One region of the Bacillus vallismortis genome, then DNA from elsewhere that is predicted to be linked to it. Evidence: riboswitches for the same ligand, from Rfam matches in the RefSeq annotation. Region 1 holds a riboswitch; each other region holds the start of a gene.
The links. A riboswitch is a leader RNA that binds a small molecule or an ion and turns the genes downstream of it on or off. The one in region 1 is predicted to bind S-adenosylmethionine.
Positions count from the first base shown of each region.

Region 2: linked by a shared signal. The riboswitch ahead of metE (5-methyltetrahydropteroyltriglutamate--homocysteine S-methyltransferase) and the one ahead of metN (methionine ABC transporter ATP-binding protein MetN) in region 1 are both predicted to bind S-adenosylmethionine.
Region 3: linked by a shared signal. The riboswitch ahead of mtnW (2,3-diketo-5-methylthiopentyl-1-phosphate enolase) and the one ahead of metN (methionine ABC transporter ATP-binding protein MetN) in region 1 are both predicted to bind S-adenosylmethionine.
Region 4: linked by a shared signal. The riboswitch ahead of BV11031_RS20075 (5-methyltetrahydropteroyltriglutamate--homocysteine S-methyltransferase) and the one ahead of metN (methionine ABC transporter ATP-binding protein MetN) in region 1 are both predicted to bind S-adenosylmethionine.

Region 1 is NZ_CP026362.1:182,823-191,242, forward strand. It holds gene BV11031_RS00930 (3-hydroxyacyl-CoA dehydrogenase/enoyl-CoA hydratase family protein) at 1-861, shown strand, start outside; gene BV11031_RS00935 (acetyl-CoA C-acetyltransferase) at 872-2,047, shown strand; gene fadE (acyl-CoA dehydrogenase FadE) at 2,062-3,846, shown strand; gene BV11031_RS00945 (arsenate reductase family protein) at 3,958-4,314, shown strand; gene gcvH (glycine cleavage system protein GcvH) at 4,381-4,764, shown strand; gene BV11031_RS00955 (YusG family protein) at 4,820-5,056, shown strand; gene BV11031_RS00960 (toprim domain-containing protein) at 5,128-5,490, shown strand; gene BV11031_RS00965 (thioredoxin family protein) at 5,492-5,812, shown strand; gene BV11031_RS00970 (SCP2 sterol-binding domain-containing protein) at 5,920-6,264, shown strand; SAM riboswitch class I at 6,379-6,485, shown strand; gene metN (methionine ABC transporter ATP-binding protein MetN) at 6,591-7,616, shown strand; gene metP (methionine ABC transporter permease MetP) at 7,609-8,277, shown strand; gene metQ (methionine ABC transporter substrate-binding lipoprotein MetQ) at 8,291-8,420, shown strand, end outside.
Region 2 is NZ_CP026362.1:2,110,626-2,119,045, forward strand. It holds gene BV11031_RS11420 (HMP/thiamine ABC transporter permease ThiX) at 1-456, shown strand, start outside; gene rsbRB (RsbT co-antagonist RsbRB) at 492-1,325, opposite strand; gene isp (serine protease Isp) at 1,547-2,506, shown strand; SAM riboswitch class I at 2,638-2,792, shown strand; gene metE (5-methyltetrahydropteroyltriglutamate--homocysteine S-methyltransferase) at 2,921-5,209, shown strand; partial or broken gene BV11031_RS23370 (histidine phosphatase family protein) at 5,247-5,384, opposite strand; gene BV11031_RS11445 (pectinesterase family protein) at 5,642-8,420, opposite strand, start outside.
Region 3 is NZ_CP026362.1:2,065,327-2,073,746, reverse strand. It holds gene BV11031_RS11230 (carbon-nitrogen family hydrolase) at 1-670, opposite strand, end outside; gene mtnE (methionine-glutamine aminotransferase) at 765-1,958, shown strand; SAM riboswitch class I at 2,000-2,100, shown strand; gene mtnW (2,3-diketo-5-methylthiopentyl-1-phosphate enolase) at 2,184-3,401, shown strand; gene mtnX (2-hydroxy-3-keto-5-methylthiopentenyl-1-phosphate phosphatase) at 3,398-4,105, shown strand; gene BV11031_RS11210 (methylthioribulose 1-phosphate dehydratase) at 4,063-4,692, shown strand; gene mtnD (acireductone dioxygenase) at 4,707-5,243, shown strand; gene BV11031_RS11200 (YkvA family protein) at 5,283-5,603, opposite strand; gene spo0E (aspartyl-phosphate phosphatase Spo0E) at 5,806-6,063, shown strand; gene BV11031_RS11190 (hypothetical protein) at 6,149-6,580, shown strand; gene kinD (sporulation kinase KinD) at 6,608-8,125, opposite strand; gene mhqR (MarR family transcriptional regulator MhqR) at 8,321-8,420, shown strand, end outside.
Region 4 is NZ_CP026362.1:3,791,316-3,798,361, reverse strand. It holds gene galE (UDP-glucose 4-epimerase GalE) at 487-1,509, opposite strand; gene BV11031_RS20090 (YbhB/YbcL family Raf kinase inhibitor-like protein) at 1,624-2,130, opposite strand; gene BV11031_RS20085 (LysR family transcriptional regulator) at 2,262-3,140, shown strand; gene pepT (peptidase T) at 3,343-4,575, shown strand; gene BV11031_RS23210 (hypothetical protein) at 4,685-4,810, shown strand; partial or broken gene BV11031_RS22720 (hypothetical protein) at 5,114-5,367, shown strand; SAM riboswitch class I at 5,711-5,817, shown strand; gene BV11031_RS20075 (5-methyltetrahydropteroyltriglutamate--homocysteine S-methyltransferase) at 5,903-7,036, shown strand.

The sequences.
Region 1 (8,420 bases):
CTCGATATCATCCAAATGATTAACAAAGCATTAGAGGAAACAGAACGGAACTACAAAGGACTTGTGATTGGTAACCAAGGGAAAAATTTCTGCGTCGGCGCAAATCTCGCCATGATCTTAATGGAAGTTCAAGATGACAATTTTCTGGAAGTGGACTTCGTGATACGCCGTTTCCAGGAGACGATGATGAACATCAAGTACAGCGCGAAACCGGTTGTCGCCGCTCCATTCGGAATGACGCTCGGCGGCGGAACGGAAGTGTGCCTGCCGGCGGCGCGCATTCAAGCAGCAAGTGAAGCCTATATGGGGCTTGTGGAAACCGGCGTCGGCCTCATCCCTGGCGGAGGAGGAAACAAAGAGCTGTACATCAACCATCTCCGCCGCGGTCTTGATCCGATGAAAGCCGCAATGAAAACATTCGAAACGATTGCGATGGCGAAAGTGTCCGCTTCCGCCCAAGAGGCTCGTGAGGTGAACATCTTAAAAGAAACGGATCACATCAGCGTGAATCAGGACCACCTGCTGTACGATGCAAAACGGCTGGCCGCATCTTTATACGACACAGGCTGGCGGCCGCCTGTAAAAGAAAAGGTTAAGGTGGCGGGAGAAACCGGTTATGCGGCACTCTTGCTTGGCGCCGAGCAAATGAAGCTGTCCGGCTATATATCTGAGCATGATGTCAACATCGCGAAAAAGCTCGCTTATGTCATTGCCGGAGGAAAAGTGCCGTTTGGTACAGAGGTCGATGAAGAATATTTATTAGAGATCGAGAGAGAAGCATTTTTGAGTTTGGCAGGAGAGGCGAAGTCTCAAGCGAGAATGCAGCATATGCTTGTGAAAGGTAAACCTTTACGGAATTAGGAGGGAGCTTATGAAAGAGGCAGTCATAGTGTCAGGTGCAAGAACACCGGTTGGGAGAGCAAAAAAAGGATCGCTGGCCACCGTTCGCCCGGATGATTTGGGAGCGATTTGCGTCAAAGAAACAATGAAACGGGCAGGCGGTTACGAGGGCAATATTGACGACTTGATTATCGGCTGTGCGACACCTGAAGCGGAACAAGGATTAAATATGGCGAGAAATATCGGCGCGCTCGCGGGGCTGCCGTACACGGTTCCGGCGATTACAGTCAATCGCTACTGCTCATCTGGCCTTCAGTCTATCGCATATGCGGCAGAAAAGATCATGCTCGGCGCTTATGATACAGCGATCGCGGGCGGCGCAGAATCGATGTCGCAGGTTCCGATGATGGGGCATGTGACCCGTCCGAACCTCGCATTGGCAGAAAAGGCGCCGGAGTATTACATGAGCATGGGACACACAGCCGAGCAGGTCGCGAAAAAATACGGCGTCTCCCGCGAGGATCAGGATGCGTTTGCCGTTCGCAGCCACCAAAATGCGGCGAAAGCCCTTGCAGAAGGGAAATTTAAAGATGAAACTGTTCCCGTCGAAGTGACGGTGACAGAAATCGGAGAAAACCATAAACCGCGGGAAAAACAGTTTGTGTTTTCTCAGGATGAAGGCGTTCGCCCGCAGACGACGACAGACATCTTAGCGACATTGCGCCCGGCTTTTTCCGTTGATGGAACGGTTACTGCGGGCAATTCCTCGCAGACGAGTGACGGAGCGGCGGCAGTTATGCTGATGGACCGGGAAAAAGCTGATGCGCTGGGCTTGGCCCCGCTTGTGAAATTCCGCTCCTTTGCAGTAGGAGGCGTGCCGCCGGAAGTGATGGGCATCGGGCCGGTGGAAGCTATCCCACGTGCTTTAAAGCTTGCCGGGCTTCAGCTGCAGGACATCGGCTTGTTTGAACTGAACGAAGCTTTTGCTTCACAGGCTATTCAAGTGATCAGGGTACTCGGAATTGATGAAGAAAAATTGAATGTCAACGGGGGCGCAATCGCGCTTGGGCACCCGCTTGGCTGTACAGGCACAAAGCTTACACTCTCACTTATTCATGAAATGAAACGGAGAAACGAGCAATTCGGTGTCGTCACAATGTGTATCGGCGGCGGGATGGGAGCGGCCGGTGTATTTGAATTATGCTAAAGGGGGAAAAACAAATGGCGAAAAAAACGGCTGAAGTACAAAAAGGCGGCGGTTTCTTAATCGAGGATGTCTCATACGAGCAAATGTATACACCAGAGGATTTCACTGACGAACATAAAATGATCGCGAAAACAACAGAGGACTATATTGAGCAAGATGTTCTCCCTCATATAGATGATATCGAAAACCACAAATTTGAACATTCAGTCCGGCTGTTAAAGAAAGCGGGCGAACTTGGGCTGCTTGGGGCTGATGTGCCTGAGGAATACGGAGGGCTCGGCCTTGATAAAATCAGCTCCGCGCTCATCACTGAAAAATTTTCGCGTGCGGGAAGCTTTTCGCTTTCTTATGGCGCGCATGTCGGTATCGGGTCCTTGCCAATCGTGTTTTTTGGAACAGAAGAACAAAAGAAAACATATCTGCCCGGGCTCGCTTCAGGCGAAAAGATCGCGGCATATGCACTGACTGAGCCGGGCTCTGGGTCTGATGCGCTAGGGGCAAAAACAACTGCCGTGCTGAATGAAGCGGGAACGCATTACGTGTTAACCGGAGAAAAACAGTGGATTACCAACTCAGCCTTTGCTGATGTGTTTGTTGTGTACGCTAAGGTAGACGGTGACAAGTTTTCAGCCTTTATTGTAGAAAAAGATTACCCGGGTGTATCTACAGGTCCGGAAGAAAAGAAAATGGGAATCAAAGGATCATCGACAAGAACCCTCATTTTAGATCAAGCTGAAGTGCCAAAAGAAAACCTGCTTGGCGAAATCGGCAAAGGGCATGTGATCGCTTTTAATATTTTAAATATCGGCCGTTATAAGCTGGCGGTCGGCACAATCGGCGCGTCTAAGCGGGTGATCGAGCTGTCCGCGGCATACGCAAATCAGCGCCGCCAATTCAAAACGCCGATTGCGGGCTTTTCGCTGACACAGGAAAAAATCGCGACAATGGCATCAAGGCTGTACGCGATGGAAAGCTCTGTGTACAGAACCGTCGGACTGTTTGAAGACAATATGAGCCAGTTTACGGCCGAAGACCTCAAGGACGGCCGGCAAATCGCCAAGTCAATTGCTGAATACGCCATTGAATGCTCTCTAAATAAGGTATTCGGCTCCGAAACGCTTGATTATATCGTTGATGAAGGCGTGCAGATTCATGGAGGCTACGGTTTTATGCAGGAGTACGAAGTGGAAAGGGCTTATAGGGATTCAAGGATCAATCGAATTTTTGAAGGCACAAACGAAATCAACCGGTTAATCGTGCCAAGCACCTTCCTGAAAAAAGCGCTTAAAGGTGAATTGCCTCTATTTGAAAAAGCACAGTCGCTTCAAGAAGAACTCATGATGCTTATGCCTGAAGAGCCTGGCAGCGGCGTTTTAGAGCAGGAGAAATATATAGTGAAGCAAGCCAAAAAAATCGCGCTGTTCGCCGCCGGTCTCGCCGCGCAGAAGTACGGAAAAGCCATCGACCGCGAACAAGAAATTCTTGTCAACGTGGCGGATATCGTCAGCAATGTGTACGCAATGGAATCAGCCGTGCTGAGAACGGAAAAGGCCATTGCCGCGCAAGGCGGAGAAAAAGCGGCGCAAAAAGTGCTGTATACTGAAATTTTCGTTCAGGAGGCCTTTAACGAAATTGAAGCGCACGCGAAGGAATCCCTCATCGCAATGGAAGAAGGAGATTCACTCCGCATGATGCTTTCCGCTCTGCGCAAGCTGACGCGCGTCACACCTAAAAACGTGATTCAGAAAAAACGCGAAGCGGCAGCGGGCGTTTTCGAAGCTGAAAAATATATTGTTTGATTGGCGAAGAGCTCCGCGTGCGCGGAGCTCTTTTTAAGAAGCACTGTTTTAGGTTTTTAAAACAAACTGTGTTAAAATAACCACGATTATTTTATCGAGGGGGAAGAAGAGATGTCGTTAACTTTTTACTGGTACCCTAAGTGCGGAACGTGCCGCAAAGCAAAGAAATGGCTTGAAGATCATGGAAAAGAAATAAACGAAATACATATTGCAGAGCAGCCTCCAAGCAAAGAAGAACTAAAAGCGCTTTATGAAAAAAGCGGGCTGGAGCTCAAGAAATTTTTCAACACGAGCGGCATGAAATACCGTGAGCTGAATCTCAAGGAAAAGCTGTATCACATGTCAGAGGACGAACAGCTTGAACTGCTTGCTTCAGACGGAATGCTGATCAAACGCCCGCTTACAACAGACGGCGAAAAAGTGACAGTCGGTTTTAAAGAAGACCAATTTGAAGAAAACTGGGCTTAAGGTCAATTTTTTTTGAAAAGTATGGTATCTTCTTATTATAGTGCTGTAAAAAATGGAGGGATTCAATTGAGCATACCTAAAGATTTGCGTTACTCAGGAGAACACGAGTGGGTAAAAGTTGAAGGAGAAAAAGCCAGAATCGGGATTACACATTTTGCCCAGTCCGAGCTAGGTGATATCGTGTTTGTCGAACTTCCTGAAGTGGGTGCTGAAATCAAAGCGGACGAGCCATTCGGCAGCGTTGAATCCGTTAAAACGGTATCTGAGCTTTATGCGCCGATTAACGGAACTGTTGTGGAAATAAACGAAGATCTTGATGACAGTCCGGAATTCGTCAATGAATCTCCGTACGAAAAAGCATGGATGATCGTCGTTGAGCCGTCTGACGCTTCTGAAATTGAAAAACTGATGACAGCAGAACAATACGAAGAGATGACACAGGAAGACTAAAACAGGATAGCTGTAAAGGCAATTGGACACGCTAACGTTATGGGAGGTGTCCAATATGGCTTTCAGCAAACAAAAGCTCGATGTCACCAATGATGTGACAGGCCGCTTTCAAAATGGCCGGCTCTCGTTATATCATGAAAATGAGAGGATCGGACAAATGACAAGCATGAATGAATATGAGCTTAAATCCGGTTATTCCTTTGAAAATGAGAAGTTTTATAAGACAGCTGACGTGGTCTCAGGAAATGACGCAAAATATGTGGACTGTGACTACGAAAATGGCTGGTGTTAATGATGGCGGTGAATTTCACTGCCTTCTTTTACAATCTGAACGTTTCAAATTTGACGCGGCAGGTGAAGAAAATGGATGAGCTGGAAAAGGTTTTGATTGTCGAAGGGAAATCAGATAAAGAGAAAATCGAAAGCGTCTTGAATGAACCGGTGCGCATTATCTGCACAAACGGAACAATCAGCCAGCTGAAGCTTGAAGAATTGGCTGACGAGCTTTACGATAAAGACGTCTATATATTGGTTGATGCTGATGAATCAGGCGAGAAATTGAGAAAACAGCTGAAAAGAGAGTTTAACGAAGCCTGCCATCTGCATATCGACAGAGCCTATAAAGAAGTCGAGGCTGCGCCCAGGCACCATGTCGCCTCTGTATTGCTGCGCGCGAATTTGAATGTCCATACTATTTTTCTTGAAAGAAAGCCCCGAGGTGTATAGCATGAAAGAACTCCAGGAACATGAACTTGAGCACATTTCTGATGATGTGTATCTTCTATATTTATATACTCCATTTTGCGGCACTTGCCAGCTTGCAAGCAAAATGCTGACAGTCGTGAAAGAAATGCTGCCTGATGTCGCCTTCTATCAAAACAATGTCAATTATTCTCCGACTTTCGCAAAAGCGTATCAAATTGAGAGCGTTCCTTGTTTTCTGCTGTTTAAAGGCGGAAAAGTGGTCGAAAGAGGATATGCGTTTCATTCCGTTTCTTATTTATATGAGCTGATCAAACAAAAATCATCTTCCGCATCCCATTTATGACATATTTCTCAGCACATTCCAATGAAATTGTCGTTCGTTTTATAAAGGGGTTCATATGCTAAAGAGAGAAATGTCTATGTATGACCAACAAATAGGAGGTTGTACATATGGAGAAAGCGGAAGTTTTAGAAGATGAGTATCAGCATCTGTTTTTAAGACCCCTTTTGAGCGCTTCAACATTGCTCATTACCTTCCAAGGAGAAACAGAAGCCTTAACCGTCTCAATAAACGAACAGGGAGAAATGAAAGAAATTTCTCAGCGCCAAACGTCCAACCTGACCTTTTACGGAAACCAATCCGAAATCATTCATTTATTGCACGGAGATATTTCCCTTCAGCATCTGATTCAGAGCGGAAGCCTGAAAGTTAAGGGGTCCTTCAGAGCCCTGTTAAAGCTAGAAGCGATTCTCTGGCTGACGAATGGTTTTTTTCAGAGGATTGCAAAGAATTAAAAAATAGCAAATTATTATAATAGTAAAAGTTGACATCATTTATTTTATTGACATGCAAACATCCCCCATGCTATTCTACATTAAGAATTTCCGGACGAAAAAGACTATATATTTCTCTTATCAAGAGAGGTGGAGGGAAGTGCCCTATGAAGCCCGGCAACCATCAACGCTGTTGAAATGGTGCCAATTCACACGAAGCGTTCAGCTTTGAAAGATGAGAGAAAGGCGTTTTATATAAGCCTTTCTGCTCACATGTGCAGAAAGGTTTTTCTTTTGCAGAAAATCCCGGAAGATTTCTTAGAATAGTGTTAAGGCAGGTGATTGCTTTGATCAATCTTCAAGATGTTTCAAAAGTCTATAAGTCGAAACATGGAGATGTCAATGCTGTCCAAAATGTCTCGCTTTCCATCAAAAAAGGTGAGATTTTTGGAATTATAGGATATAGCGGAGCTGGAAAAAGTTCCTTAATCCGTCTGCTGAACGGCCTTGAGAAACCAACCTCAGGAACCGTGGAAGTAGCGGGAACCAAGATTAATGAAGTAAACGGACGCGGGTTAAGAAAAGCACGCCATAACATCAGCATGATTTTCCAGCATTTCAATTTGCTGTGGTCGCGGACGGTCAGAGATAATATCATGTTTCCTCTGGAAATTGCCGGGGTGAAAAAGAACGAGCGTATCAAGCGCGCCAATGAACTGATTAAACTGGTAGGTTTAGAAGGAAAAGAAAAATCTTATCCTTCTCAGCTGAGCGGCGGACAAAAGCAGCGTGTCGGAATCGCCAGAGCGCTCGCAAACAATCCGAAGGTTCTCCTATGTGATGAAGCGACATCAGCATTAGATCCGCAAACGACTGATTCAATTTTGGATCTATTGTCCGATATTAATGATAGACTCGGTTTGACAATTGTGCTGATCACGCATGAAATGCATGTGATCCGCAAAATCTGCAACAGAGTCGCTGTCATGGAAAACGGAAAGGTTGTGGAAGAAGGCGAAGTTCTTGATGTCTTCAAAAACCCGAAAGAAGACATGACAAAACGGTTTGTTCAGCAGGTGACAGAGCCGGAAGAAACGAAGGAAACGCTTCAGCACCTTCTTGATGAAACAGCATCAGGAAAAACGGTTCAGCTCACATTTGTCGGTGATTCGGCTGAACAGCCTCTGATTACAGAGATGATCAGAAACTTTAATGTCAGCGTCAATATTTTGCAAGGGAAAATTTCGCAAACGAAGGATGGAGCTTACGGTTCACTGTTCATCCACATTGACGGTGACGAGGAAGAAGTGCAAAACGTGATCCGGTTCATTAATGACAAACAGGTAAAAGCAGAGGTGATCACGAATGTTTGAAACATATTTTCCGAATGTTGATTTAACTGAATTGTGGAACGCGACATATGAAACCCTTTATATGACGCTGATCTCTCTGCTGTTTGCTTTTGTTATCGGGGTGATTCTCGGCTTGCTGCTCTTTCTGACAAGCAAAGGGAGCCTCTGGCAGAATAAAACGGTCAACTCTGTGATTGCGGCTGTTGTCAACATATTCAGATCGATTCCGTTCCTCATTCTAATTATTTTATTGCTTGGTTTTACGAAGTTTTTAGTCGGCACGATCTTAGGGCCAAACGCCGCATTGCCGGCGCTGGTGATCGGCTCGGCACCGTTTTACGCGCGCCTCGCTGAAATCGCGCTGCGCGAGGTAGACAAAGGTGTTATCGAAGCTGCCAAATCAATGGGAGCCAAGACGTCTACGATTATTTTCAAAGTGCTGCTTCCTGAATCTATGCCGGCTCTCATTTCTGGCATCACGGTGACGGCGATCGCTTTGATCGGCTCAACGGCAATCGCCGGGGCCATCGGTTCAGGCGGCCTTGGAAACCTTGCGTACGTAGAAGGCTATCAGTCGAACAATGCTGATGTTACCTTCATTGCTACTGTGTTTATTTTAATCATCGTATTTATTATTCAAATCATCGGTGATGTCATAACAAATATTATAGATAAACGATAAGGGAGGATTTACAATGAAAAAGCTATTTTTAGGTGCACTATTGCTTGTATTTGCAGGAGTTTTGGCTGCCTGCGGTTCGAATAAAGGCGCAGAGTCTGGCAAGAAAGAAATTGTCGTTGCTGCGACAAAAACACCGCATGCGG
Region 2 (8,420 bases), 1.9 Mb from region 1:
ATCTCTCTCGGTTTTCGGGTTTTGTGCTTTTCCGCCTTATCAATGATGTTTGTTTTTACGACCGATCCGATTTTATTTATGCTGAGCCTTGTCCAGCAGTGCAAGCTCTCACCAAAGCTCGCATATGGCGTTATTGCAGGCTTTCGTTTTCTTCCTCTGTTAAAGGATGAAATCCAGCTGATCCAGCAGGCCCATAAAATCAGAGGAGGAGCGGCAGAGAGCGGGTTTATTGAGAAAATCAGCGCCTTAAAGCGGTATACCATCCCGCTTTTGGCAAGCGCCATCAGAAAAGCGGAGCGGACAGCGCTCGCAATGGAATCGAAAGGGTTTACAGGAAGCAGAAACCGGACATATTACAGGACCCTTACCGTTAACCGCCTCGACTGGCTGTTCTTGTGCCTCATTCTCTTGCTATTCGCAGGATCTTTTCTCGTATCCTTATGTTTTGCCTCATAAAAAATCCGCTATCGGCGATGATAGCGGATTTTTTCTTATTGATGATAGTTTAAAGCCTGGGCAAGATTGGTTTTAATTGTAATATTCGAAAAATCAATCCCCAGCTGTACAGCGGTTTGCGCGATTTCCGGCCTGATTCCTGACAGGGTTGACCTGACACCGATTAAAGTGAGCGCCTCGATCAATTTAAAGATTTGGTGCGCCACCATCGTATCAACCACAACCACACCTGATAGATCAATTAATAGATGCTCCACGCGCCTTTTTGCACAAGCATGAAGCGTGTTTTCCAGAATGAACTTTGCCCGCTCAGTATCAATGTCTCCGACAAGCGGCAGCAGAGCTGTTGATTTGCTCAGGGTAATGACAGGCGAGCTTAATTCCAAAATCATCTCTCTCTGGGCGTTTAACTGCTGTTTGGCATTCGCTTCAGCGTGATCAACGAATGTATAAATGGTAAAATCAAAAACTCTTACAATCAAATCGGCCCATTTTTGTTTCTCCTCCGGTTCAAGCGCCGACTCATTTTCTTTTGCGAACTTCTCAAGATACTTCGTATATAATCTCCGGTTTCTCATAAACTCCCGAATCACATACTGAACCGGAGTGTCGAGATGCTTTTGATCGTTCGTCAGTTCAATGACCCACTCTTGAAATTCTTCGAGAAATTGTTTTTCCGGTAAAACATACATGTTATTCAGATGCCTGTAAAACTCTCTGTCCTGCTCTTTCAATTCTTCCGTTACAGATGCATTATGTAAGGCGTAAAGCGAATTCGGATCACTTTCCTCCATTGTTTCAATCCATTCCTCTGCCATTTGTTCCACATGCTCTGAAAAAAATGCATATAATTTTTCATTCAGTTTCATCACACCGCTCCTTTCCCCAACACTATTATAACTTGACTGACAGCTGAATCCTAGTCATACATGCTGAGCCATCCAATATTTTGAAATTTAATCATTCTTTGGGGTGTATCCTATTTTTTCAAAATGCTTCAAATGGCTCTGTCCGAGCGGTTGCTTTTTTCATATAATATGAGGCAACACCCTTGAATCCACTTGCAAGCATAAAAAAGGAGGGCTTTTTTATGAATGGTGAAATCCGCTTGATCCCGTATGTGACGAATGAGCAGATCATGGATGTAAACGAGCTTCCTGAGGGCATTAAAGTGATTAAGGCGCCAGAAATGTGGGCAAAAGGGGTAAAAGGCAAAGATGTAAAAATTGCAGTATTGGACACGGGATGCGACACAAGCCATCCAGATTTAAAGAGCCAAATCATCGGCGGAAAAAACTTCACGGATGATGACGGCGGCAAGGAAGATGTGATTTCCGACTACAACGGACACGGCACACACGTCGCCGGAACGATTGCAGCTAACGATTCAAACGGCGGCATTGCCGGAGTCGCGCCTGAGGCAAGCCTATTGATTGTAAAGGTTCTGGGCGGCGCAAACGGAAGCGGCCAATACGAATGGATTATTAACGGCATTAACTACGCGGTGGAACAGAAAGTTGATATCATCTCGATGTCCCTTGGCGGACCGAGCGATGTGCCAGAATTAAAAGAAGCGGTGATAAACGCCGTCAAAAACGGAGTGCTTGTCGTTTGCGCAGCGGGTAATGAAGGTGACGGAAATGAACGAACAGAAGAGCTTTCCTACCCTGCAGCTTATAATGAAGTCATCGCGGTTGGATCTGTTTCCATAGCGCGTGAATTATCAGAATTTTCTAATGCAAATAAAGAGATCGATCTTGTGGCTCCGGGAGAACAGATCTTATCGACCCTTCCTAACAAGAAGTACGGAAAACTCACCGGCACCTCAATGGCTGCCCCTCATGTCAGCGGAGCGCTTGCTTTAATCAAAAGCTATGAAGAAGAATCTTTTCAAAGAAAGCTTTCTGAAACTGAGGTTTATGCACAGCTGATCCGCAGAACACTCCCTCTTGATATTGCAAAAACGCTGGCAGGTAATGGCTTCCTATATTTAACCGCTCCTGATGAGCTGGCAGAAAAAGCAGAGCAATCACATTTGATGACCCTATAAAATTATTTTTCTTATATAACATAATCCAAATATAGTAAATATAATTTCAAATTCTATGTTGACAACAAATTTGGATTACTGTTAAGATTACCAACAAATGATTTAACTTTTCAAAAAATTAATAACATTTTCTCTTATCGAGAGTTGGGCGAGGGATTGGCCTTTTGACCCCAACAGCAACCGACCGTAATTCCATTGTGAAATGGGGCGCACTGCTTTTCGCGCCGAGACTGATGTCTCATAAGGCACGGTGCTAATTCCATCAGATTGTTCTGAGAGATGAGAGAGGCAGTGTTTTACGCAGAAAAGCCTCTTTCTCTCATGGGAAAGAGGCTTTTTAGTCGTGAAAAAACCTCTTAGCAGCCTGTATCCGCGGGTTAACGAGAGTGTTTTACATAAAAAGGAGGAGAAACAATGACAACCATCAAAACATCGAATTTAGGATTTCCGAGAATCGGACTGAACAGAGAATGGAAAAAAGCACTTGAAGCGTATTGGAAAGGCAGCACGGATAAAGATACATTTTTAAAACAAATCGACGACCTTTTTTTATCCGCAGTTAAAACACAAATTGACCAGCAGATTGATGTTGTGCCTGTTTCTGATTTCACACAGTATGACCATGTACTCGACACAGCCGTCAGCTTCAACTGGATTCCGAAACGATTCAGACATTTGACTGACGCTGCCGATACATACTTTGCGATCGCCCGCGGAATAAAAGACGCTGTATCCAGTGAAATGACAAAATGGTTTAATACAAATTACCATTACATCGTTCCGGAATATGACGAGAGCATCGAATTCCGCCTGACAAGAAACAAACAGCTTGAAGACTATCGCCGGATCAAACAGGAATACGGTGTGGAGACCAAACCTGTGATTGTCGGCCCTTATACGTTCGTTACGCTTGCTAAGGGATATGAACCGTCTGAAGCAAAAGCGATCCAAAAACGCCTAGTCCCGTTATATGTACAGCTTTTGAAAGAGCTTGAAGAAGAAGGCGTAAAATGGGTTCAAATCGATGAGCCGGCGCTCGTCACCGCCTCTAGCGAGGATGTCAGCGGCGCAAAAGAATTATTTGAAAGCATCACAGGTGAGCTTTCCTCCTTGAATGTGCTTTTGCAGACGTATTTTGATTCTGTTGATGCCTATGAAGAGCTGATCTCTTACCCGGTACAAGGAATTGGCCTTGATTTCGTTCACGATAAAGGCAGAAACCTGGAACAGCTGAAAACACACGGGTTTCCAGCAGACAAGGTGCTGGCAGCCGGCGTTATCGACGGACGCAACATTTGGAAAGCGGATCTCGAGGAACGCCTTGATGCCGTTCTTGATATTCTGAGCACTGCAAAGGTTGATGAACTGTGGATTCAGCCTTCCAGCAGCCTGCTGCACGTTCCGGTAGCGAAGCACCCTGATGAGCATCTGGAGAAGGATCTGCTGAACGGCTTATCCTATGCAAAAGAAAAGCTAGCCGAGCTGACAGCTTTGAAAGAAGGCTTGGTATCAGGAAAAGCGGCGATCAGCGAACAGATTCAGCAGGCGAAAACTGATATCCAGGCGCTCAAACAGTTTGCAACAGGCGCACATTCTGAACAAAAGAAAGAGCTTGAGCAACTAACCGATAAAGACTTTAAGCGCCCAATTCCGTTTGAAGAACGTTTAGCCGTGCAAAATGAATCTCTTGGCCTTCCGCTTTTGCCGACGACTACAATCGGAAGCTTCCCACAGTCCGCTGAAGTGCGGAGCGCGCGCCAAAAGTGGCGGAAAAATGAGTGGTCTGATGAACAGTATCAAAACTTTATCAATGAAGAAACAAAACGATGGATTGATATTCAGGAAGAATTGGAACTTGATGTCCTTGCTCATGGTGAATTTGAACGGACAGACATGGTCGAATACTTCGGTGAAAAGCTGGCCGGGTTCGCCTTCACAAAATACGCTTGGGTTCAATCATACGGCTCACGCTGTGTCCGTCCGCCAGTCATTTACGGAGATGTTGAATTTATTGAACCGATGACAGTAAAAGACACAGTATATGCACAGTCCCTGACATCCAAGCATGTGAAAGGAATGCTGACCGGTCCTGTTACAATCTTAAACTGGTCTTTCCCTCGAAACGATATTTCGAGAAAAGAAATCGCCTTCCAAATCGGGCTCGCCCTTCGCAAAGAAGTAAAAGCGCTTGAAGACGCAGGCATTCAAATTATTCAAGTGGATGAACCGGCGTTGCGCGAAGGCCTGCCATTAAAAACCGAAGATTGGGATGAGTATTTGACTTGGGCGGCGGAAGCATTCAGATTAACCACTTCATCCGTCAAAAACGAGACGCAAATCCATACGCATATGTGCTACAGCAACTTCGAAGACATCGTCGATACGATCAATGATCTTGATGCTGATGTGATTACAATCGAACACAGCAGAAGCCACGGAGGATTTTTAGATTACTTAAGAGAGCATCCGTATCTGAAGGGCTTAGGCCTAGGTGTTTATGACATTCACAGCCCCCGTGTGCCGTCAACTGAAGAAATGTACAACATTATCGTTGATGCGCTTGCCGTCTGCCCGACTGACCGCTTCTGGGTCAATCCAGACTGCGGTTTGAAAACAAGACAGCAGGAAGAAACGGTTGCAGCATTGAAAAACATGGTCGAAGCCGCAAAACAGGCAAGAGCTCAGCAGACACAGCTTGTATAAAACGACACCATCTGTCTTTGGCAGATGGTTTTTTCTATTAGAAAGCGGAAATCGGTTTCCGATGCTTCCCGTCTCCTTCTACTACTATTTTGGCTGTTCCATTTTCATCACATTCCACAAGGCTCAATGATGTATCATGTATGTAAGCAGAATTCCAAATGTCATTAAGGCGTTTTCACCGTAACAGGTTATAGGCAAACCCTTACCATATTTATTCACTCAATTCAGATGATTAAGATTGACACCCGAGTAGGTGGGGGTGACTAACCCCCAACCTCTCATACCGCCGTTGCACCGTCGTTTCATCTAAGTCCAACGCATGTTCTGATATCGGTTAGCTAGACCCTTGCGCCTTTTTTGTTTGTAGTTGTGTCAGTATCTGGACTGGCTGCACAAGGTCTGGTTGTACCCGAAGTCCCACTCTCCTCACTATTACCGCTTTTCCTTCTTTTTTGTTTTGACAGACTTTGATGGCCCTGTTGTAGATTCATTGCCTACTGCGTCAATTGCTTCTATTTTAAAGGTATACTTTGTTCCTGCTGCCAGCCCCGATACTTTATAACTGCTTTCTGTAACGGTAGCAAGTTCAGTTTCATCTTGATATACTTTATAACCGCTAACCTTGTCACTAGCCCCACTCCAGGTCAAAGTGAGGCCTGTATCTGTTACATTCGAGGTTTTTAACTTTCCTTTGTTCCATAGAGTTGTTGTATCTTCTTTAATCACCTCAACACCATCAACGATTAGTTTGATGTCACTGAAGGTAATGTCAGCATTTCTCGCTACAAACATTCCTACATAAACGTAATCGGAATCAATACTTGTTAATTTAAAATCAAAACCTCCTGTAATCGTAGCTTCAGTCCCAAACATAGCAGCATAGCCATCTGAATTGCTCTCAATCCGAAGGTTAACCGTATCTCCTGGGGATATTGGGCTCTCAGCCGTTCCACCTTGAGTAAGCACTCCACTCTTCCTTGCAAAGGAATTCCAATACCTTCCGTCTGCTGCTTTTGTCAGTTTCAAAGGTGCTGCTGCAACATAATCACCCAGAGCTGTCGTCATATTCGAATCAATGTACATTTCGTCTCTGGCCATCAAACCAAAGGATACTTGATCGTTGTATTCAAAACGATTAATCTTAGCTTTTGCAGTCAGCTTAAATGTACTGTTTGCAGGAACCTTATAGTAATACATCGCAAGCCCATCCACGTTACTAGCAATTTTCCCCTTATTATTCCTAACAGCGATGTGCATATTTCCACCATCATCGGTTTCTAAGGTTTGATTTTCCGTATTTGGACTACCACCAACATTACCAAAAACCGTACCTTTCCAAATTCCATAGTCAGCCCATAACTCACTTTGCGGCAATTCACCTGTATAAGATGGTTCCTCGTAATTTGGATTAGAAACGAGTATATCTGCTTTCGTTGGTGCTTGTGTATCAATTACATGCTCAGCTAGCCCACTAATGCCTAATGCCTTAATCGTCTTGGTGATAAGGTGTGCATGATAGGCTGCACCCCATATATTAGTGTGGGTATTATCTACACTTTCCGATTTCGACGATGTCCATGAATGTAGATACAACGTTTCATCCGGACCTAATTGATCATATACATTTTTCGTTAATGTTGTCATATCTACTACTGGAATTTCTAAATCAACGCCTAAATTTCGGATGGCTTGTGCATAATCTCCACCTTCAAATTCTCCAGAACTGGCTGTAATATGAAGATTCGAATTACTCCACTCACCAGTTGATGTTCTTCTTACAATTGGGGTAGTCAAGATGACTTGAGTTCCTGCCGCTTGAGCCTGCTTAATATAATTCTCATACAAAGAGTTCGCAAAGGATCCCTGATCCGAATAGGTTCCATTGGGATTTGTATATCTGTCAACTTCATGCTTCTCATCGTTATGCCCAAAACCTATTAATAAGTAATCTCCGCTCTTCATACCGTTTAGTAACGTTTGATACTCAGGATCAGCGATATAGCTTTTTGAACTTCTTCCTGACAATGCAAGATTTTGTATAGTGAATGAGCCACCCAAATAATTTTCGATATGAGTCCCCCAACCATATCTTGGATAATAGTAGTTGTCTGAGAAGGCACTTACGGTTGAATCGCCAACAATCCAAATGGTTGAAGTAGGATCAGTCGTTTTTGCTGTTATTGTCACCTTTATGATAACTCCCGGAGCAAAACCGTCTACGGTTCCGTGAACTTTCACTGTTCCAACCTTTGTAGTGTCAACCGTATCCCAGGTCACATCCACATCCTTTTGAGTTCCATCACTGTATACCACTTTTACAGTTTGTGGAAGTTCAGCTGCATTTCCTTGAGTTACAGCTATATCTTCTGGTTGTACGATTGAAGTTATGATAGGTTGCTCCGGTACAGCAGATAGACTGTTAATTAAAGCTTGTGTTTCATTCGTCCAATAGTTATCTAACTCTTTTGTATAAACGCCGTTTTCATCACGAGTAAAAACACTTACTTCGCTGCGTGAATTAACTTCAAATAGTACACTCCCCTTACCGTCTACAGCGCCTACTCTTACAGGTGGAATCACGTAGCTGGAGATGTTATATCCAAGGTCCTGTATTCCCTTGGTTAGTAAACCACTGTTATAAAATCCTCCAATTTTATTATTGTGAGTTGAATCGGCAGGATTCATGATAGCCCTAGCTACAGGAGAGACTCCATTATTGGCTGCAGGATCATTTTTATATGCCTTTTCAAAGGATTCCTTTGTCAAATCAAACATATTAATGACCTCAACACCCTGCTCTTCACCCAACTGCTCAACGGCTTTTACATAAGCATTATTGGACGTTGTTATTGTTCCTGTTGTAGTATCCGTTGCATCATGATGAGGCCTAATCGTTCCATCGGAGTTAAAATATTGTCTTGAAACCGGAGTTACTAAAATAGGTGTGGCACCTGAATTTCTTGCTACATCAATATATTGCTGCAAATACCACTTGAAGGTACCGCTTGTATATGGAAAATACTCTGGCCCATATTTTGAAAGGCTCTCCGGCGTTGCTTCCTTCATACCCGGAACAGAAGGGTAAATACCATGTTCATCCGATTCTCCCATAGAGACAAATCTATCTAAAAGATATCCAGTTTGATTTGATGAATCATTATGTCCAAACTGAATCAGCAAGTAGTCACCAGCTGCAATAGTCGAAGCAATT
Region 3 (8,420 bases), 1.9 Mb from region 1:
CAGCAAGTACACGTCCCCATGGATCAATAATCAGGCTATGCCCGGCAAATTCATGATCTGGATTTGACCCAGTGCAATTGCAGGCAGCGACAAAGCATTGATTTTCGATGGCCCGCGCAATAAGCAGGCTTTTCCAATGATCAAGGCGGGGAAGAGGCCATTCCGCAGAAATAAACAGCACGTTGGCGCCTTTTGTCGTATGTTTTCTGATCCACTCCGGAAAACGGATATCATAACAGATCAATCCTGAGCTTTTGACGCCATCAAGCTCAAAATATCCATCTTCGGAGCCGGCTGATAAATACACATGCTCATCCATCAGCTGAAAAAGATGGGCCTTCCTGTACTCTTTAATGATTTGTCCTTCCTTATCCGCAATGTACATTGTATTATAAACATCGGAATCCTTTCTGACAGCAACCGATCCGGCGACAATATGGACGCCATGTTTTTTTGCTGTTTTCTTCAGCCAGCTCTGAGCAGAACGCCCGTCTTTATCGGCGATCTCATCAAGGTTGGCCAGATCATAGCCGGTCGTCCATAGTTCAGGAAGAACAAGAACATCCGCGTGTTTGCTTTCTTTTTCGATAAAGAATTCAGCCTTTTTGATATTTTCTGAAGGCTTTCCGTATGAAATATCAAATTGCAGGCAAGATATGGTCCATTTCATCTTTTGATCACTCCACATTTTTCTTTACTTTTTTCATTTAACCATATATGATGATGGACTATCATTTCAAGATTTTTTTAGAAGGTGAGAATAGATGAAATTTGAACAGTCTCATGTATTAAAGGAGCTGCCTAAGCAATTCTTCGCTTCTTTGGTGCAAAAAGTGAACCGAAAGCTTGCAGAAGGACATGACGTCATCAATCTCGGACAGGGAAATCCGGATCAGCCGACTCCGGAACATATCGTCGAGGAAATGAAACGAGCCGTTGCTGATCCTGACAATCATAAATACTCGTCTTTTCGCGGCTCATACAGCCTGAAATCAGCAGCGGCGGCATTTTATAAAAGAGAATACGGCATTGACCTTGACCCGGAGACGGAAGTCGCTGTATTATTCGGCGGAAAAGCCGGTCTGGTTGAGCTCCCGCAATGTTTGCTGAATCCCGGAGATACGATTTTAGTTCCGGATCCGGGCTATCCTGATTACTGGTCAGGTGTGGCACTCGCGAAAGCGAAGATGGAAATGATGCCGCTCGTAAAGGACAGGGCGTTTCTGCCTGATTACAGCAAATTCCCCGCTGAAGTGAGAGAACAGGCGAAATTGATGTACTTGAATTATCCGAATAATCCGACTGGAGCTGTTGCTACCTCCGGTTTTTTTGAAGAAACCGTGAGTTTTGCAAAAGAAAACGGGATTTGTGTTGTTCATGATTTTGCTTACGGCGCTGTAGGATTTGACGGCTGTAAGCCGTTAAGCTTCTTGCAGACTGAAGGTGCGAAGGATATCGGCATTGAAATTTATACGCTGTCAAAAACGTATAATATGGCGGGGTGGCGGATCGGCTTTGCCGTCGGAAACGCTTCGGTCATTGAAGCGATCAATCTGTATCAAGACCATATGTTTGTCAGTCTTTTCAGAGCGACTCAGGAGGCTGCAGCGGCGGCACTGCTAGGTGATCAAACGTGCGTGGCGGAGCAAAATGCCCGATATGAAAGCAGGAGAAACGCTTGGATTGCGTCATGCCGGGAGATCGGCTGGGAAGTGGCTGCTCCGGCAGGTTCTTTTTTTGCATGGCTGCCCGTGCCTGAAGGCTATACTTCCGAGCAGTTCTCAGACCTTTTGCTGGAAAAAGCGAATGTGGCCGTTGCGGCTGGAAATGGTTTCGGTGAATATGGCGAGGGCTATGTCAGAGTCGGGCTGCTGACAAGTGAAGAAAGACTCAAAGAGGCCGCTTATCGAATTGGGAAGCTGAACCTGTTTACCCAAAAAAGCATTGACAAGACTTGATAACGATGGGATAATTCAAAATAATTTATAAAATCTATATTTTCTTATCAAGAGCAGGCAGAGGGACGAGCCCGATGAAGCCCGGCAACCGACTTATAAAGCACGGTGCTAATTCTTGCAGCTGGCGGCTGAGAGATAAGATTCGGACGAGAAACGAAACCTCTTTAGACGCGATTGCTGTTTGAAGAGGTTTTTTTATATGGATGAAATGAAAGGAGCTCTGGCATGGGTGAGTTATTAGCAACATATCTCCTGACCGAACCGGGAGCCGATACAGAGAAAAAAGCGGAACAAATCGCAACAGGATTGACAGTAGGCTCCTGGACTGATCTGCCCCTTGTAAAACAGGAGCAAATGCAAAAGCACAAGGGACGGGTGATAAAGGTCGAGGAAAGAGAGGGGACTCCTGCGTCAGGAAAACAAGCGGTGATCACAATTGCCTATCCTGACATCAATTTCTCTCAGGATATCCCGGCTTTGCTGACAACAGTGTTTGGGAAGCTGTCGCTGGACGGAAAAATCAAATTACTCGATCTTCACTTCTCTGACGCGTTTAAGCGCACGCTGCCGGGACCGAAGTTTGGTGTATACGGCATTCGAAAGCTGCTGGGAGAGTTTGAGAGACCGCTGTTAATGAGCATTTTCAAAGGGGTTATCGGAAGAGACCTGAGTGATATTAAAGAACAGCTCAGACAGCAGGCGCTTGGCGGAGTTGACCTGATTAAGGACGATGAAATTTTCTTTGAGACAGGCCTGGCGCCTTTTGAAACAAGAATTACAGAAGGAAAGCAAGTATTGAAAGAAACGTATGAGCAAACCGGGCATAAAACGCTGTATGCGGTCAATTTGACCGGGCGTACGGCTGATCTGAACGACAAAGCGAGACGCGCTGCTGAATTGGGGGCGGATGCGCTATTGTTTAATGTCTTCGCTTACGGCTTGGACGTCATGCAAAGTCTGGCGGAAGATCCCGAAATCGCAATCCCGATTATGGCTCATCCAGCTGTCAGCGGGGCGTTTACGTCTTCTCCGTTCTACGGATTTTCTCACGCTCTTTTGCTCGGAAAATTGAACCGGTATTGCGGAGCCGACTTCAGTCTCTTCCCATCTCCGTACGGTTCAGTTGCGCTTCCAAAAGAAGATGCGCTGGCGATTCACGAAGAATGTGTGAGAGAGGATGCCTTTAACCAAACATTTGCCGTTCCGTCAGCAGGCATTCATCCCGGTATGGTTCCGCTTTTAATGCGGGATTTCGGCATAGATCATATTATAAACGCCGGGGGAGGCGTACACGGACATCCGAACGGCGCCCAGGGCGGTGGCAAAGCGTTCAGAGCCATAATTGATGCTGTCTTAGAAGCTCAGCCGATTGATGAAAAAGCCGAACAATGCAAAGATCTGAAGCTGGCGCTTGATAAATGGGGAAAGGTTGAAGCCTTATGACGACTCGAAAGCCATTCATTATTTGTGATTTTGACGGCACCATCACGATGAATGACAACATTATAAACATCATGAAAACATTCGCTCCGCCGGAGTGGAACGCATTAAAAGACGGCGTCCTTTCCAAAACGCTGTCGATCAAGGAAGGTGTCGGGCGGATGTTCGGCCTTCTGCCAAGCCGTTTAAAAGAAGAGATTACGAGATTTGTATTGGAAGATGCAAAAATCAGGGAAGGCTTTCGCGAATTTGTAGCGTTTGTCAAGGAGCATGAGATTCCGTTTTATGTCGTAAGCGGAGGAATGGACTTTTTTGTGTATCCTTTGCTTGAAGGCATTGTGGAGAAAGAGCGTATTTATTGCAACCATGCGTCATTTGACAATGACTATATTCATATTGACTGGCCTCATTCTTGCAAAGGAACTTGCAGCAATCAATGCGGGTGCTGCAAGCCGTCAGTGATACATGAACTCGCTGAACCGAACCAATATATCATCATGATCGGCGATTCGGTTACAGATGTGGAGGCTGCAAAGCTGTCCGACCTTTGCTTTGCAAGGGATTATTTATTAAACGAATGCAGGGAGCGGAACCTAAACCATCTCCCGTATCAAGATTTTTATGAAATTAGAAAAGAAATCGAGAATGTAACGGAGGTACAGGAATGGCTGCAAAACAAGAACGCTGGCGAGAGCTCGCTGAAGTAAAACGGGAATTGGCCGAAAGAGACTGGTTTCCGGCGACTAGCGGCAACCTGTCTATTAAAGTTTCTGATGAGCCTTTAACCTTTCTCGTAACCGCAAGCGGTAAAGATAAACGCAAAGAGACGGATGAAGATTTTCTGCTGGTGGATCAAAACGGAGAGCCTGCCGAAAGCGGGCATTCTCTAAAACCGTCAGCGGAAACGCTGTTGCACACACATTTGTACAATAAAACCAATGCCGGATGCTGCCTGCATGTCCATACAGTAAACAATAATGTGATCTCAGAGCTATACCGAGACCAAAAGAAAATCACATTCAGAGGCCAGGAAATCATAAAAGCGCTCGGCCTGTGGGAAGAGAATGCAGAAGTGGCTATCCCGATCATTGAAAATCCAGCCCATATTCCGACACTTGCGGCACTGTTTGCGGAAGAGATTTCAGAAGATTCGGGAGCCGTTCTGATCCGAAATCACGGTATTACCGCTTGGGGAAAAACAGCATTTGAAGCAAAAAGAGTGCTTGAAGCGTATGAATTTTTGTTCAGCTACCATTTGAAATTGAAAACACTCCAGCACCAGCTGGTTAACTAAAAGGAGGAACTGAAATGGCAACAATTCGTATTCATGATAAGACAAATACAACGATTGAAAATCAAGAGGAAGTAGCAAGCTTTTTGGATAGTCAAGAGGTGATTTATGAGCAATGGGATATCGCGAAGCTTCCGGAACATCTCTCAGAGAAATACGATCTGACAGAAGAAGAAAAACAACAAATCCTCAATACATTCGAAACGGAAATTAAAGATATTTCTAACCGCCGCGGTTACAAAGCACAGGATGTTATTTCATTGTCAGATGCCAATCCGAAACTTGATGAACTGCTTGAGAACTTTAAAAGAGAGCATCATCACACAGACGATGAGGTTCGTTTTATTGTAAGCGGACACGGCATTTTTGTCATTCAAGGCAAAGATGGCACGTTTTTTGATGTCCGTTTAAACCCTGGAGATTTAATCTCCGTGCCTGAAAATATCCGCCATTATTTCACACTTCAGGAGGATCGGAAAGTTGTCGCGGTGAGAATCTTTGTCACAACTGAAGGTTGGGTTCCGATTTATGAAAAAGACAGCGTGAATCAATAAGCAGCAAAAGCCCCGTTCATTGAACGGGGCTTCTTATATCTATTGCAAACGCCATTTTTCATATTGAGATATTTCTTTTTTAATCAGCGTCCAAAGCAAACCTAATACAGCTGCATCGTCTATGATTCCAAGACCAAGGATAACGTCTGGCATGATATCGAGCGGCATGGCGATATACAAGATGGCGGCAGTGAGGAGCAAAAGCGTTCTAACCTGTGAACGGGGGTAGTCGCCTTTTCTCCAATCACGAAGCATTTGGAAAAAAACAGTGATGTGCTCGATACATTTTTTCCGGTTTTTTCTTTTTAATATCGCTTTTCCGCCTGCCGCTCCGAGCATCAATGCTTTCTTTTTCTTCATGTGGCATACCTCCTGCCTAGCGGCGTGTTTAAGATATTCTTCATCTGGGTATTGTTCTTCTAATCCTATCAATAAATCTATTATACCTGAAAAAATAACTTATTTAATGAAAATATGTTTACAAATAAAGTATAATCTGTAATAATGCACAATAACCCAATCAAACTTGTTTCCTATTTCTTAGCGGCGAGGGGTGAAGTGAATGGGCGGTTCTTCAGAACATGAAAAATTGTTGGTGTCTATTGATGAAAAAAGAAAGTTAATGATAGATGCCGCTAGAAAACAGGGATTTACAGGCCATGACACGATCAAACACAGTCAGGAGCTGGATTGTTTAATGAATGAATATCACCAGCTAATGCAAGAAAGCGAACATTCTCAAGGCATTCAAGGCCTTGTAAAGAAATTAGGCTTGTGGCCTCGCAGGGATGTCATGCCTGCTTATGATGCAAATAAATAGCGGCGCTATCAGATGCATATATAAAGAGAGAGCTTTCCAGAAGCGCTCTTTTTTTCTGGGAAAATTCATATGAAAGAGGGAACTGATGAAAGAACTGGCGGTTATCATTACTGAAATGGTCAATCAATTTCATGATGCTTTTATTTCATTATGCGAAATGTTTGGGATTCATTTAACCGACAAAGAAATGCATTTCTGGGTGATTGGCATTTTTGGCATTATCTTTTTCGGTGTCACTCACGCTGTATTTATATGGCTTTCAAAATGGAGCATGACAGCCCTGTCCTTTATCTATACCGTTACAGTCATCATTGTTGTCGTATTTGCGATAGAAATTCAGCAGAAAGTGACGGGGAGAGGGAATATGGAGTTTTTAGATGCTACTGAGGGCCTAAAGGGATTTTTGGTGTTTTTTATGTTTTTTTTGCTTCTCAAAATGCTGTTGCGCGTCATTACAATACTCTTCTCAGGCAGAACAGCGAGCAAGTCAAATGGCAATGCCCGGTCACGAAGATGAAAAGCCCTCCTGACATCGTCAGGGGGGCTATGAAGCGGATACGGGGAGATTGATCGTTACCTCTGTACCTCTTCGCACTTCGCTTTCGATATGAATGGTTCCTCCGTACATCAGCACGATCCGTTTACATACGACAAGGCCGAGGCCGGTTCCTTTTTCTTTAGAAGTAACAAAGGGAAGGAAGATGTGATCCAGCATTTCCTGAGAAATCCCTTCACCGTTATCCACAACTTTGATAATGGCTTTTTGATCCGAAGCTTCCAAGGAGATCGTCAGTTTTCCTCCTTCAGGCATGGATTCAAGGCCATTTTTTGCTACATTTAAAATCACTTGTTTAATATGATCTTTTGTACATTTTACGAGTAAAGGCTTTTCGGTTAAATACTGTAATTCGACTTCAACATTGTATAGATTGCCCTCAGAATAAATAATCGGCATAATTTCTCCGATAATATCCTGAAGTGAGTTCAGCTCCCATTTTTCTGCTGTCGGTTTTCCGAGAACGAGAAACTCGCTCACAATTTGATTAATCCGTTTTATCTCCTGTTCAATAATGGAGAAGTACAGCTGATCTTCTTCACCTTTATATTTCTTTTGCAGCAGCTGAATAAAGCCGCTTATGCCAGTGAGCGGATTGCGGATTTCATGAGCCGTGCTGGCAGCAAGCGTCCCGATCAGCTCTAATTTTTGCGCCTCATTTTCGGAGCGCTCCAGCTGGGTCTTGCGTTTCAGCAAGTAATACAGCACTAGAATAAAAAGGATATTCAGCAGAACAATAATACATGAAAGCGGAAGCAAAAGGCTTTTCGTCAGTTCTTCTATTGTGACAGGGTTCGGATAGACTTTCATATTCCAGCTGATTTCATCCAGGTATCCGCTGACTGGTTTCTGATCTTTGGCATGAGAGGCTTGTCCGCTCGTGAAAATCATTTTCTCGTCTTGGTTCACCACTTCAATATAAACATCAGGGCTCAGCAAGTTAATGAGGTTTTTTAAATAATCAATTTGAATCGCTGCGACAAGATAATCTGTCACATTTTTTTTTGAGTCCAGAACAGGGACACAAATGGTAAAAATCGGCTGGCCAGTAATTCTGCTTGAATAACTATCTGAAATGACTGTCTTTTTTGTTTCCTTTGCTTTTGCAAAAAAAGATCTGTCGGCCAGGTTTACTTTCGTTTTTAATTCTGATGTGCTTGCAGTGACGTCTCCTTTAGTGTTCAGAAGATAGAGACCGGAAAATCTCGGCTCTGAATCAAAGGTTTCTTCCAAAATCGACTGCATTTTGTTTATATCAACCGGTCTGTCAATGGCGATGGACAAAGAGGTCATTCTCGCCATTGTTTCACCGATTAAATAATTGATTTTGTTGCGGTGAAGGTTCAGCATCACACTTGCTTCCTGCTTATGTTCTATAGCTATTGTATCTTTTTCTTTTTCATATACAAAAAAGCTGATGACGAGTGCCGGAATCACGACCAGTATGATATAAAGTTTGACTCTCCCGCAGGCGCCTTTTAGTATTTTCAATTTGCATCGCTCCAACTTACACCTGATTAGAGGTATTATATCATTGTTTCTTCTTCTTTAATAAGAAAAAATAACCAAAAAAATAAGAAAAAGATGTTGAACCGCTTATATGATAAAAAAGAAGAGAAATATTGGAAAGATTTTTATTGACATTTTCGTCTTTGTTTATTAATGTTTCTCTGTAACGGTTTCTAAAAGGATGATTGAGACATGACAGAAAAATCACTGAAGTTATTTATCGTGCTGTCGCGCGCGTATCGGTCTATTAACGATCATATGAATAAGCATATTCATAAGCATGGACTGAATC
Region 4 (7,046 bases), 680 kb from region 1:
CGCATTGGGTGGTTCTGTTTCAGCGCCGAGAATCATTGCCGATTCCATTGAAAAAAGCGACTATGCAACAGCTTTCGCCCCAGCTCAAAAAACAATTAACGTGGATAAAACACAGAACCAGCACGGATTTGCACTTACGCTTCAAAAAGTTGAACTTGCGGAAAAAGAAACTCGTCTTTATGTTAAGATAGAAAACAAATCACAAGATGAAATCAATTTTTATGACTTCAATGCCAAAATCATCGCTGATAATAAACAGCTTGAGCGTAAAGACGACCTATCAAGTTATCCTAAAATTCAAAGTGAAATCTTACCAGGAGTTAACACTGAAGGGGTTATTGTTTTCCCTAAAATCGAAAGCAAAACAGCAAAAATTATATTAGAAGGATCTTCCGAAAATTACGATATAACAATCAATCCATTTACATTTGAAGTAAACTTAGATCAATAGAAAGAAGGACTGGGGGAAACCCCCAGTCCTTTTGTTTATGATTTTACACTCTTATACCCATTCACATTAGAAGACTGCCATCTCCAGGAATCGGCGCACATTTCCTCAAGGCCGCGTTTTGCTTCCCAGCCCAGTTCCCGCTTGGCTTTTGCGGGATCTGCGAAGCAGGTCGCAATGTCTCCAGGGCGGCGGTCCGCAAAACGGTACGGAACCTCTTTTCCTGACACTTTTTCAAAGGCTTTGACCATTTCTAGCACGCTGTAGCCTGTGCCTGTTCCGAGGTTGTACGCTTCGGCTCCTGTGGTGTTCAATACTTTTTCCAGCGCTTTGACATGGCCTTCTGCGAGGTCAACGACATGAATATAATCGCGTACGCCTGTCCCGTCTTTTGTCGGATAGTCATTTCCGAATACGCTTAATTGCTCCAGCTTGCCTACCGCTACCTGCGCCACATATGGCATGAGGTTATTTGGAATGCCGTTCGGGTCTTCACCGATCCGTCCGCTTGGATGCGCGCCGAACGGATTAAAGTAACGAAGCAGCGCAACGCTCCACTCATTGTCGGCTTTATATAGATCACGCAAAATTTGTTCCAGCATAAGCTTTGTCTGTCCATAAGGATTAGTCGCGCCTAACGGAAAGTCCTCCGTAATCGGCGATGTTTCCGGAATGCCGTAGACTGTCGCGGACGAACTGAACACGATTTTTTTAACACCGTATTTCTCCATGACCTCACATAACATAAACGTTCCTGTGAGATTATTATGATAATATTTGAGCGGAATCGCAACAGACTCACCGACTGCTTTTAACCCCGCAAAGTGAATCACAGCTTCAATCTCGTTTTCCGCAAAGACTGTTTCTACCGCTTCCCGGTCCAATAGATCGGCTTCATAGAACGTTACATCTTTTCCTGTAATCTCCTTGACGCGGTTCAGCGCCTCAGCCGAACTATTCGACAGATTATCTAGAACGACAATCTCATAGCCGCTATTTAATAATTCAACACATGTGTGACTTCCGATGTACCCCGCGCCGCCTGTAACAAGTATTGCCATGATGTATAACCTCCTAAAGAGAATGTATTGTTTCCTATTATAAAGTTTTCAGAAGCTTTCCACATCCATTTTCAAGAAGTTTAATCGTTTATTAATCATTTGTTCATATTCTTCTTACACCCTTGCCAGTATTTCAATAGAGGTCTCAGCGAGAATGTGCCCCTTCATTTCCTGATAGAGATGATTCATATAAAAGCCCTGCTGAAGATTCAGCTCTGTGTCTAAAGCATAGACCGTCAGCGTGTAAGCATGATCCTTGTCAGGCGGTGTCGGCCCGCAATACTGATGAATCACCTTTGGATTGCAGCTTCCCGCAAGCGGTGAAGCAAAGCTGTTTTGCCCTTGTATCATCAAGTCCTGTCTTTCCTCGCTCGCATGCTCAGGAAGCTCTGCGATGCGCGCCGGAATGTTTGCCGCTGTCCAGTGAATCCAGCTGAATCCGCATACGGGAATGGCGTCATGATCAATGAAAGTAAGCGCGAGCGTCTTTGCGCCGGGCGGGACGTCCTCAAAACGAATCGGAAAGGATACAAATGGATTCCCTTCTCTTTTATATTTTTCATCAGTGTATTTTGAAAACTTGTCATGTAAATACGGATTTGCTTCTACGTATATGTTCATATATGAATCCCTCTCTCTATTTTCTCATTCTATAGGTATACTAAACGAATGGATGTATAATCAGTGAAAAGCAAATGCGTATGTTCACTTAACAATTTGTTATTGATTACTTGCAGTGAAGGAGATAAGTTATGGATTTAAAATGGCTGCAAACCTTTATCGTCGCAGCGGAATCAGAGAACTTCAGAGAAACGGCTGAGCGTCTTTACCTCACCCAGCCGGCTGTTTCTCAACATATACGAAAATTAGAAAATGAACTGGACATGCGGCTGTTTTTGCATCCCGGGAGACGCGTCGTCCTGACTGACGAAGGCAGGCTGTTTCTGCCTTATGCCAAAGAAATGATCCATGTATACCAAGCGGGAAAGCAAAAAGTCAGCCAATGGAAGCAAGGATACAGCCGTTCACTTACACTGGCCGTCCATCCCTACATTGCGTCCTATATCTTGCCTCGTTTTCTCCCGGCTTATATCCAAAAACACCCGCATGTTGAACTTTCAACTCATGTGGCTGGATCTGATGAGATCAAAAAAGCGGTGGAACAAAATGAAGCTGATATTGGTTTGTCGCGGAAAGATCCGAACGCAAACACGCTCTATTATCAGCACATATGCGAAGGCACGCTGTGTTTGGCGGCTCCTTTCCAGGAAAACACGACTGCTGATGCTGCTTCTATCTTCAGCCATTTTCGGCTTCTCACGCATGATCACCCTGCATATGAGGATGCTTTTTTATACAACATCCGTTCACATTACCCTCACCTTCAAACGATGGCTGCCGGGCAGATTGATGCGGCTGTCCATATGATAAAAGCGGGAATGGGGGCATCATTCCTCCTCACCTACATCATCAAGCAGGAAGAGGCAGAAAAAAAGCTGATGGCTGTAAGCACGCCCCCGCAACTTAAATTGCCGGCGTCCCAGACGTTTATTATGTGGAAAAGAAACAACGAGGACATTCAGCACTTTCACGCTATGTTACATGACTTTATGCAGCGCGAACAAGTATAGCATCTGAAAAATCAATCTGCCGGTTGACGTTTTCTTTTCCGATATTCGCTATGCTTCATGCAGAAAGGATTTGATGACATGGCGATGAGCCCCTATATTCCAAGACCGACACAGGCAGTCGTGTTTGCCATTCGTAACGGTATTGTGCAATAGAAATGTCTCGCCCCGCCATGATAAGATAAGACAAAGGAGATGATTGGAAATGAAAGAAGAAATCATGAAACGGTTTACTACATACGTAAAAGTCGATACACAGTCTGATGAATCGGTCGACACCTGCCCTTCCACACCCGGCCAATTGACGTTAGGAAATATGCTTGTTGATGAATTGAAATCAATCGGCATGCAAGACGTAACCATTGATGATAACGGCTATGTCATGGCGACTCTTCCCTCCAATACAAATAAAGACGTTCCGACAATCGGCTTTCTCGCCCATGTTGACACCGCCACAGACTTTACCGGCAAAAATGTCAATCCGCAAATCGTTGAAAGCTATGATGGAAAAGACATCGTTCTGAACGAAAAGCTGCAGGTCATCCTGTCACCTAATCAATACCCAGAGCTAACTGGCTATAAGGGCCACACACTCATCACCACAGACGGCACAACCCTGCTCGGCGCGGACAATAAAGCCGGGATTGCCGAAATCATGACAGCCATGGATTACCTCATCAAACACCCTGAAATCAAACACGGCACCATCAGAGTCGCCTTTACGCCGGATGAAGAAATCGGAAGAGGGCCGCACAAATTTGATGTGAAACGATTCAATGCGTCCTTCGCCTATACAGTTGACGGCGGCCCGCTTGGCGAGCTTGAATACGAAAGCTTCAATGCCGCTGCCGCAAAAATCACAGTCAAAGGCAACAACGTACATCCCGGCACCGCAAAAGGAAAAATGATCAACTCCGTGAAAATCGCGATGAAGCTCAACAGCCTGCTGCCGGCAGACGAAGCGCCTGAGTATACAGACGGCTATGAAGGTTTCTACCACCTGCTCTCCATTCAAGGAGATGTAGAGGAAACAAAGCTGCACTACATTATCAGAGACTTTGACAAAGAGAACTTCCAAAGCAGAAAACAAACGATGAAGCGTGTCGTCGAGGAATTGCAAAACGAATACGGACAAGACCGGATTCAGCTTGATATGAACGATCAATACTACAACATGAGAGAGAAAATCGAACCTGTCATCGAAATCGTCAACATTGCAAAGCAAGCGATGGAAAACCTCGGCATCGAACCAAAAATTTCTCCAATCCGCGGCGGAACGGACGGTTCCCAGCTGTCCTATATGGGACTCCCGACGCCAAACATCTTTACCGGCGGAGAAAACTTCCACGGCAAATTCGAATACATTTCAGCCGATAACATGGTCAAAGCCGTCAACGTCATCATTGAGATTGCAAAGCTGTTTGAAGAACAGGCATAATGCCTAATGCCAAAGCCAGTCCAAAAAAGGACTGGTTTTTTACGTGAAAATGAAACATTTCTCATGCGTCCTCCGTAAAACAAGTATCAACGGTTGAGGAGGAGAAACAATGACAAAACATGCAATTGCTGCAAAAAGTCTATTAAAAAAATGGTTCATGACCCGTCCGCCTATCATCCAAAAGAAATCAAGCGCATTTCAAAAAATCAGAAAAATGTTCAAACGCTTCTTCTAATCAGTCATCCCATTCCCCAAAACCACTATCTGCGTTTCCTCGTACCACCCAAATGCTCCGTGATTTGGGTTTTTTGTGTTCAATGGCGCAAAATAGGGTATACATCAAACAAGCACGAAAAAAACATCCAAAAACAGGCAATTGGAATCACGTAAATTTAGGTTAAAAGTAATATAAAGGAATTTATTTTTCTGTCGATAGTAACGATAGAACCAATCATCAACAAGAGAAATCACCATGATATAAGACTATTTTCAGGCTATCAGGTTAGACTGTTTTAGAGGGGCAGCTATGTAACATTGGATTTATTTTGAATTTTTTGAATACTTTTTGACCATTTATCCGTACAATAGAGAATACCAAAACTTTTTTGGGAGGTATGTAACATGATCCTAGTTGTTATCATCGCATTATGCGGCTATCTTCTTTTTTCTTTCAGCAAAGACAATCGCCGCAAACCGCAAAAGACAAGCCCTCAGCCAGCAGCCGCACCTCATCAAAACAACCTAATCGACCTTGACGCCATCCGCCAAAAACGCCGGATGCATCTTTCCTAACACGATATTTCAACTGAAAAGGCTGCTGAATCACGCAGCTTTTTTCTTTTCCATTTTCACTATAAGAACAACCAGCAGTATTTCTATCGCCTACTATCCGCAATCACTTAGCAATGAGCCATTTATCTATGAGTCAACATGTAGAGGTATGATTCTCAGCTGAAGGATAGGATTCCTGTCATTTGCAGATTGCAAACGAGGTGGATGTGCTGAATTACACGCCCATTCGCTAACTGCTAATATCTTATGTAGCGACAAAGCCGAAAGTATTTTCTGAAAAAGTATTGACAATTGATCCAAAAGTAATAATATTAAGATAATTGAAATGCAAATATGACGTTTTACCTTATCAAGAGAGGTGGAGGGACTGGCCCTATGATACCCGGCAACCGCTGTTTCAAACAGAATGGTGCTAAATCCTTAAGAACATTGCGTTCTTGCAGATGAGGCGGAGATTTGATTATTCAAGCTCTTCCTTACTCAAAGGAAGAGCTTTTTTCATGCTTACCATATTTCTAGAAAAGAGGCGAATCGCATGGCTCAACAAACAAATGTTGCAGGACAAAAAACAGAAAAACAACGCAAAGCCCCTTTCCGCGCCGATCATGTCGGCAGTTTACTGCGCTCCGCTCCGGTGAAAGAAGCCCGGTTAAAAAAAGCGGCCGGCGAGATCACGGCGGAACAGCTTCGTGAGATCGAAAACAAGGAAATCAGCCGCATTGTGGAAAAACAAAAAGAAATCGGACTCGAGGTGGTAACAGACGGTGAATTCCGCCGTTCCTGGTGGCATTATGATTTTCTCGAAGGGCTTGACGGTGTGGAGCCGTTCATCCCGGCTGAAGGGATTCAATTCCATAATGTGAAAACAAAAGCACGCAGCATCAAAGTGACGGGAAAACTCGATTTTACGAACCACCCAGCGCTTGCCGATTATCAATTTTTACATAAGATTGCCGGTGATGCGACACCAAAGCTGACGATTCCGAGCCCGAATATGCTGTTTTTCGGTGAAAAGGCCGATAAAGGAATTTATGACGACCAAGAGGAATACTTTTATGATCTGGCCCAAGCGTACAAAAAAGCAATCATCGCTTTCTATGACGCTGGATGCCGCTACCTTCAGCTAGATGACACGTCATGGTCTCTCTTCTTTGAGGAAAAAGGCAGAGAGGTCGTTCGTGCCCTCGGCGGCGACCCTGAGACATTGCCTGCCTTGTTCGCCAAAACGATTAACGATGCAGTGGCTGACCGGCCTGATGATTTAACAATCACAATGCACATTTGCCGCGGCAACTTCAAGTCGACTTGGGCGGCATCAGGAGGCTATGACGCTGTAGCGGAAACGATTTTGGACGGCTTACACTTAGACGGCCTGTTCTTGGAATATGATGATGACCGCTCAGGAAATTTTGATCCGCTCCGTTTCGTGAAACGCAAGGATCTGCAAATTGTGCTCGGCTTGGTTACATCAAAATACGGCGAGTTGGAAAATCCCGAGGATGTGAAGCGGCGAATCAATGAAGCGGCGCGCTTTGTCAGCTTGGATCAGCTGTGCCTCAGCCCGCAGTGCGGTTTCGCCTCTACGGAAGAAGGCAATCTTTTGACAGAAGAGCAGCAATGGGCGAAGCTGCGCCACGTCATCGACATCGCCAACGATGTGTGGAGATAATCTATCATTG